Regions from separate parts of the Microbacterium sp. LB12 genome, predicted to be linked through region 1. Evidence: predicted binding sites of a transcription regulator. Region 1 holds the regulator's gene; the other holds the start of a gene.
The links. Region 1 encodes LexA, which represses DNA repair genes until DNA is damaged. Its sites were predicted from a motif close to TCGAACANNTGTTCGA; they were not measured.

Region 1 (4,180 bases):
TGATGCCGATCCTATCGAGGCCAGGGCGTCCAGGAATGCGGTGGTCTCGGCCTCGGTACCCGCGCTCACGCGCAAGTGCCCGGGGATGCCCACATCGCGCACGAGCACCCCGCGGTCGTAGAGCTTCTGCCAGGTCGCACGGGGGTCGGCGACGCCGCCGAACAGGACGAAGTTCGACCACGACTCGTGCGGCGTGTAGCCGAGCGCTTCAAGGGTCGCGGTGATGCGATCGCGCTGCTCGACGATCTCCTCCACCATGCCCAGCATCACGTCGGCGTTGCGCAGTGCCGCGACGGCGGCCGCCTGGGTGAGCGCACTCAGGTGATAGGGCAGGCGCACGAGGCGCAGGGCATCGATGAAGGCAGGATCTGCGGCGAGATAGCCGACGCGCGCCCCGGCGAAGGCGAAGGCCTTGCTCATGGTGCGCGAGACGGCGAGACGCGGGCGCCCCTCGAGCAGCGTCAGCGCGGACGGCGCGTCGTGAGGCGCGAACTCCTGATAGGCCTCATCGACGATGACGACGCCCCGGGACGCCTCATAGACCGCTTCGACGACATCGAGCCCGAGCGGTGTTCCCGTCGGGTTGTTCGGCGAGCACAGGATGATCACGTCGGGGTCGGCGTCGCGCACCTGCTCCGCTGCCTCGTCGGCGGTGATCGTGTAGTCGGGCTGTCGGGTCCCAGCAACCCAGCGCGCACCGGTCCCCTGTGCGATCAGCGGATACATCGAGTAGGTCGGCGCGAACCCGAACGCCGTGCGCCCTGGACCACCGAATGCCTGGAGGATGTGCTGCAGCACCTCGTTGGAACCGTTGCCCGCCCAGATCTGATCGGCGGAGAGGCCGTGCCCGAGGTACCCGGCGAACGCCTCCCGGAGTGCGGTGAACTCACGATCCGGGTAGCGGTTGACATCTCGGATCGCCACCGCGATGTCGTCGAGGATGTCGCTCGCCACGGCATCCGGGACCGGATGCGTGTTCTCGTTCACGTTGAGCGCGATCGGAAGCGGCGCCTGCGGAGCGCCATAGGGCGTCAATCCGCGAAGATCGTCACGTAGCGGAAGATCGTTGAGGGAGAGGGTCACCCTTCCCATGCTAGGCCGCGACCACCTGACCGCTGCACACGTTGCGGCGCGCGACGCCGATGATCAGTTCGTGTACTGAGCCGGAATCGCGAGCCGCTGCCCGATCTGGAGCTCGCCGCCGCGCAGCAGGTTCATGCGGCTGATCTCGCCGATGACGTCGCGCGGGTCCGCATCGGGTGCCACCGAGGTCGCGATCGACCACAGCGTGTCACCCGGCATGACCGTGACGGTCTCGACACTCACGGCCGCGGTGTCTGCTCCGGAGGCGATTGCGCTGCCACCGCTGATCGCGGCGAAGGCGATCCCGATGGCGAGCGGCACGGAGGCGAGGGCGAGCAGCACAGCACGGCCGCGCGCCGTCAACCGCAGTCGCGTCGCCGGACGTGCCGGTGCCGGGATGACTGCCGCGGTGCTGAAGCTGATGCTGCTCATGTGGTGCTCCTTAGCCTGTCCCGGAGCCGTGAAGCCACCGGGGAAGTTGGCGTAGCGTTCGCATCCGCGACTCGGCCGGGAGCCGTTGATGCGAAGCTACTTACCGAAGATATCTTCGAGTTCGAACATCTGTCAAGTATTCTTCGAAACCACACCCGGAAATCAGCCCGACACGCTCGAACAGATCTTCCAGATCGGCCCGAATCTCGGATACGGTTTCGATAAGGACACCCCACCACGGGCCACCGACATTCGAAGAGCGACGTCGGGATCACGCACTGAAGGAGCACCATGAGCGAGAACTCTGCCCCCGAGTCGGAGGCTCCGCGGACGCGCCGTCGCAAGAGCCTGAGTGCGAAGCAGATGGCGATCCTCGAGGTCATCCAGAACTCGATCGCGAACCATGGTTACCCGCCGAGCATGCGCGAGATCGGCGATGCAGTCGGCCTCAAGTCGCTCTCCAGCGTGACCCACCAGCTCGGCCAGCTCGAGCTCAGCGGGTACCTGCGGCGCGACCCTGGCAAGACCAGGGCGATGGAAGTGCTCATCGACCTGCCCGGCAGCAGCACCGAGAACCCCGCCGACGTCGCGACCCCCGTCGGCGACGCCGCACTCGTTCCGCTGGTCGGGCGCATCGCCGCCGGCGTGCCGATCACGGCTGATCAGCAGGTCGAGGAGATCTTCCCGCTCCCCCGCCAACTGGTCGGCAAGGGCGATCTGTTCATGCTCAAGGTCAGCGGTGAGTCGATGATCGACGCCGCGATCTGCGACGGCGACTGGGTCGTCGTGCGATCGCAGAACAGTGCCGAGAACGGCGAGATCGTGGCCGCGATGCTCGATGGCGAGGCGACGGTCAAGGTCCTGCGTCGCCGCGACGGCCACACCTGGCTGCTCCCCCGCAACTCCGCGTTCGAGCCCATCCTCGGCGACGAGGCCGTGATCCTCGGCAAGATCGTCGCGGTGCTGCGCGCGGTCTGAGCCGCCGCGGCGACGCTATGCCGTCGCGCCGTCTGTCGGGTGAGCGTTCAGCCGACGGATGGCGACGACCTGGCTCACCGCGAACAGCGCGACCTCGCACGCGACGGCCAGCACGGCGATCACGACGAGTGCGCTCGATGCCGTGAACGACGCCGCGGCGATGAGCACGCTCGCGAGGATGTTGACGCACAGCACGAGCCGGAGCGCTGACCGCAATCGTGTGCGGGCCACCATCCAGAGCACGAGCGCCGACCAGCCGACGACGACGAGCCCCACCACGGTCAGCAGTAGTGCAGGGAGCGCGATCACCGTCGCGAGCTGAGGCGCGACGACCGCGACGAACGCGCCGAGGATCAGACAGTAGACAGCGTCGAGGCGGAGGCTCCAGCTGCCGATCGCGCGGCCTGTCATGCGGCTCATGACCCCAGTCTTCCATCGCGTGCGATGCCGCGTGTGATCCGCCCATAGGCTCGATGCATGTCGTCGTCTCCGTACGGTTCCTGGTCCTCGTCCTTCTCCCCCGCGTCCGTCGCGGCATCCTCACCGCGCATCGACGGCGCACGGTTCGTCGGCACGGAGATCTGGTGGGGCGAGTCGGTGCCCTCCCAGAAGGGGCGGGTGACGGTGCGGAGCTCTTCCGGGGCCGAGATCCTGCCCGCGCCGTGGAGCGCCCGCTCGCGCGTGCACGAGTACGGCGGAGGCGCCTGGACCGCGGACCACGCGGGCACACTGTACTTCGTGGACGCGGGCGACCAGCGGGTGCACCGGATGGTGCGGGGCGCGGAGCCCGTGCCTCTCACAGCATCCGGCCCTGCGCATGGGGGCCTGCGGGTGCAGGGCGGTCGTCTGCTGGCCGTGCGGGAGGATCTCGCCACGACGCCGCACACGCGCGCGATCATCGAGATCCCTCTCGACGGGTCCGCAGCGGACGATCCCTCCGCGATCCGGGTGATCGCGCGGGGCGAGGGCTTCTACGCGCATCCGGCCCTGTCTCCGGACGGGACCCGCGCGGCGTGGGTCGCCTGGAATCGCGGCCGGATGCCCTGGGAGGAGGCGCACCTGCAGGTGGGCGCACTCGACGGCGGGCAGCCGCAGACGGTCCGCTCCCGCGCGGCACTGCAACCGGAATGGATCAGCGATTCCGACCTGGTCTTCGCCGACGACCCGGACGACCGCTGGGGGCTGTACCGCGTGACGCTCGACGGCGTCGCACCCGTCGCCGCACCGCGGCCGATCGCGCCCGCCGACGCCGACACCGGCTACGGGCTCTGGGTGCTCGGCAACCGTTGGTTCCGTCCACTCGACGACGGCCGGATCGTCGCGGTGCGCACGAATGGCCGCGACGCCGTCGTGATCATCGACCCCGACGGCACCGTGCGCCCGATCGACGTCCCCGCCGACGGCCACGTGAGCGTGGATGACGTGGACGGGAGCCGCGTGCTCCTCTCCGGCAACGGCTCACGCGTGGATCCGGGGCTGTGGTGCGTCGATGTCGACTCCGGAGACGTGGTCGCGGTGCGCGGCGGCGCGGAGGTCGATCCGCACTGGATGCCGCCCGCTGTCTCGATCGAGGTAGAGGGGCCGCACGGCGCCGTACACGCCTTCGCCTATCCCCCGGCACATCCGGAGGCCACCGCACCCGACGGCGAGCTCCCGCCCTACGTCGTGCTCGTGCACGGCGGACCCA
Region 2 (4,180 bases), 140 kb from region 1:
GCGTGTGTACGTGCCGGCGAGCGCACTCATGCCCGTCAACGGTCAGGACGTCGTCTTCACCGACATCTACGACGCCGGATTGCAGTTCGATCCCTCCACGTTCCAGGCGGCCTGGTCGCCGACCTCGGCGTGGCCGACCTTCCAGTACAACGTGCTCGCCCAGGGCACGGCAGCGAACACGTACAGCTTCGTGAACTCGCCGGAGACGAACTCCTTCCAGGTGGTCTTCCACGGCCCGGTGACCGACGGGACGCGCCTGTACGAGTTCACCTACAAGACGAAGATCCCCGCGGGTGCCGTGGATGGCACCCGCTTCGGGAACAAGGTGCAGGTCGCAGGCAAGGACGCGTCGTCGTTCCGCGTGCGCTACGTCGCGGCAGGCGGCGACGGCGGCGGCGATCTCAAGACCGGTGGCCTCAGCGTCACGAAGTCGCTGAGCGGCACGGGCGCAGCCCTGGTCGACGCCGGCACGACCTACACGGTCGACTACTCCTACACCGCCGCGGGCACCCCGGTCTCGGGCTCGTTCGCGATCGGCGCCGGACAGACCGATGGACTGTCGAACCTCCCCACGGGCACGGTCGTCTCGCTGTCCGAGGCCGCCCCGGCCGCCCAGGACGGGCTCACCTACGGCACACCGGTGTTCAGCGGTGAAGGCGTGACGACCACGGCGACCGGCGCCACCGTGACGATCGGCAACGGCACCACGGTCGCCGTGTCGCTGGAGAACCCGGTCGCCCAGCAGGTCGGCGGATTCACCGTCACGAAGTCGTTGACCGGAACGGGTGCGGCATTGGTTCCGGCCGGCACCACCTACACGATCGACTACTCCTACACCGCCGCGGGGACCCCGGTCACGGGCTCCTTCGACATCGGAGCGGGCCAGACCGACGGACTCGACGGGCTCCCGGCCGGCACGATCGTCACGCTCTCCGAGGCCACCCCTGCGAGCCAGACCGGCCTGAGCTACGGCACCCCGGAATTCAGTGGCACCGGCGTCACCGCGACCACGACGGGCGCGACCCTCACGATCGGCGACGCGACCACGGTCGCGGTCGCCCTGAAGAACCCGGTCACCCCGGTCGTGCCGGCCACGCCCCGCACACCGGGCACCACCACCGGCACCCTCGCGATCACGGGCGGCGAACTCGGCCTCGCCGGCATCGTCCTCGGCGGACTGCTACTGCTGGCCGGAGCCACGACACTCCTGATCCGCACGCGTCGGACGTCCGACGCGGCATAGGACGGACGGCGGTTCCACGGAGGGGCGGCGCGCGAGCGTCGCCCCTCCGTGCATCTGTACCGAACATCACGCGACCTAGGATCGACGGGTGCTAAAGAATCGACGAGTGTTCTCGATCTCGCTGGGCGATCGGACGGCGAAGCTGATGAAGTCCAAGCGGCGACCCGGTCGCTACGAGCTCAGCGTCGATGGAATCCCGCAGTCCGTCGTCTCGATGATCGAGCCCACCGCACTCGAGTACGCCTACATCCAGCACATCGCCCGAGCCATGGATGCGGCAGCCGCACCCGGCACGCCCCTGTTCACCGTGCATCTGGGTGCCGGGGCACTCACACTCGCGCGCTATGTGGAAGCCACACGTCCTGGATCCCCGCAGCTCGCGGTCGAGTTCGAGCCGGACCTCTATGCGGCGATGATCGACGCACTGCCACTCGCCCCCGGCACCGATCTGCGCGTCATCTTCGGCGACGCGCGCGCGGTCGCCGACGCGGAGCTTCCGGACGAGGCGCGATCGTCCGCACCATCGTCCCCCGCCCTCGCCGACGTCGCGACCGGCAACTCCGCGGTCGACGCCGAGTGGGTGGACGCGGACTTCACCGTCGTCGACCTCTGGGATGCTGCGGTCATCCGGCACCGTGTGGCCAGCCTGGAGTTCTACCGCCGCGTGGCCGCCCGCTCGTCCGCGGACGGTGTGGTGGCGGTGAACCTGCTCGACGGGCACCCGTTCGAGTACTCACGTCGGCAGGCTGCGACCCTGCGCCGCGTGTTCGCGCACATTGCCGTCGTGCTCGATGCCGAACCGCACGACGACGAAGGACCGCTCGGCAACGTGGTCGTCTTCGCCAGCGATGCGCCGCTGGCCATCGTGACGAACCCCGAGATGCTCGGCGTACCGCGCCCGCACCTCCTCCACGGCGGTGCCCTGACGTCGTGGATCGGTGACGCGCGCATCATGACCGACGCCGACGGCACGGACTCCCCTGACCCCGACGATCCGGTCTGGGACTAGGTCTCCGCGCTTCGCCGCAGCCGCGTGACGGTCGGGCGCGACAGCGCGGATCGGATGCCAGAATCCTGGTGAACATTTGTTCGAATGTCGGTGGTCGGTGATGGACTGACGTCATGACAGCACTGCTCGACGCGACCGACTCCCAGATGGCGATGCTCGCCGACCTGGTCGCATCGATCGAGGCGGCCGAGACGACGCTGAACCGCATGCAGGCTGCCCGAGACGGCATGCTCGCGCTCGCGGGACGGCTGGCGATCGACATCGCCCGTGAGGCTGCGCACCCCGATCACGGCGACATGGCGATCCGCACGGTGGCCGCCGAGATCGGCGCCGCGCAGCATCTCAGCGACCGCACGATCGAACGACGCATGGCCGAGGCGTCCTGGCTCGTGGAGCGGTTCCCTGCGGTCTGGGCAGCGCAGGGCGAGGGGCGCATCACCGCGGCACACTCGCGGGCGATCGTCGACGCGGGTGCGCACCTTGACGATGCTTCCGACCGGGCGGCCTTCGCTGCGGAGGCGGTGGCGCTGGCCGAGGCCGAGTCGCCGAACCGGCTGCGACGGCTCGTGCGACGGCTCGCCGAACGATTCCAGGAGCGCAGCATCGTCGAGCGGCATCGCGATGCGCGTGAGCTGCGGCGCGTGTGGGTGAAGGACCTCGACGACGGGATGGCTGAACTCGGCATGAACGGACCCGCCACGCTCGTGCACGGGGTGTTCGACCGGTTGTCGCAGATGGCACACGCGCTGAAGGAAGAGCACGCGCGGGTGGCGAAGGATGCTCGGTCGACGAACGGCGAGCCTTCCGATGCCCGCACCGCGGATGACCGCACTGTCGATACCCGCACCATCGACCAGCTGCGAGCGGATCTGCTGGCCGACCTTGTGCTCACGGGCACCCCCACGGGACATGACACGGCGGACGGACTGCTGGGCGAGATCCGCGCGCGGGTGGAGATCACGGTTCCCGTGCTGACGTTGATGGGCACCGGCGAGGCCGACCACTCGAGCTCGCCGGCCGAACTCGACGGCACGGCCCCGATCGATCACGCGACCGCGCGCACGCTCGCCGGCCTCGCTTCCGGATGGGATCGCGTGCTCACGCATCCGATCTCGGGCGCTCTGCTCGCCGTCGACCGCTACCGTCCGAGCGAGCAGCTGCGACGGCACCTCCGTGCGCGGGATCAGCGGTGTCGGTTCCCCGGGTGCGGCATCGCGGCGCGGAAATGCGACCTCGACCACACTCATGCGGCGTCGGCCGGCGGCGCGACGTCCGACGTGAATCTCGCCGCGTTCTGCCGACGACATCACATGCTCAAACACCACTCGCCATGGCAGGTCGCACAGCGATCGGGTGGCGTGCTGGAGTGGACGAGCCCGACCGGACGCACCTACATCGACCGACCGCCGCCCCAGAACTCGGTCGTGTTCACAAGCGCCGGAGCAGACGCCGACGTAGGACTCGCGCCTTTCTGAGGAAGACGCGTGCCCGATACGGGGAACAGCACCAGAAACAGGCACGCACCGGGAACACATACGGCCAGAAACAAGCACGGGCCGCCCGAACCCGAAGGTCCGGACGGCCCGTGGATCCGCAGCCACGAAAGCTACGGGATCACGATGATGCGATGTTGCTCGCGCGTGTTACTGGTACGACTTCACGATCTCGAGGAGGCTCGGGACGTTCTTGTACGCCTCGGCCGCGTTCTCCTTCGTGACGATCACCGGAGGCAGCAGGTACGCGGGAACGACCTTCACGCCGTTGTCGTACTGCTCGGTGTCGTTGACGTCGACCTTCTCGCCCTTCTGGAGCTGGCCGACCATCTTGATGGCCTGCTCGACGAGGAGCGTGGTGTCCTTGTTGATCGTGGAGTACTGGATGCCCTCCATGATCGACTTGACCGACTCGACCTCGGAGTCCTGACCCGT

Region 2: the regulator LexA is predicted to act here: its motif matches at 2,321-2,336, upstream of WFM69_RS09200 (HNH endonuclease signature motif containing protein).

Annotation. Positions count from the first base shown of each region.
Region 1 is NZ_JBBCPF010000004.1:266,809-270,988, reverse strand. Features, by position in the region: gene WFM69_RS09980 (histidinol-phosphate transaminase) at 1-1,083, opposite strand, end outside; gene hisB (imidazoleglycerol-phosphate dehydratase HisB) at 1-1, opposite strand, end outside; gene WFM69_RS09975 (LysM peptidoglycan-binding domain-containing protein) at 1,147-1,515, opposite strand; gene lexA (transcriptional repressor LexA) at 1,807-2,493, shown strand; gene WFM69_RS09965 (hypothetical protein) at 2,509-2,913, opposite strand; gene WFM69_RS09960 (S9 family peptidase) at 2,971-4,180, shown strand, end outside.
Region 2 is NZ_JBBCPF010000004.1:129,481-133,660, reverse strand. Features, by position in the region: gene WFM69_RS09210 (DUF5979 domain-containing protein) at 1-1,243, shown strand, start outside; gene WFM69_RS09205 (spermidine synthase) at 1,350-2,252, shown strand; gene WFM69_RS09200 (HNH endonuclease signature motif containing protein) at 2,366-3,727, shown strand; gene WFM69_RS09195 (sugar-binding protein) at 3,896-4,180, opposite strand, start outside.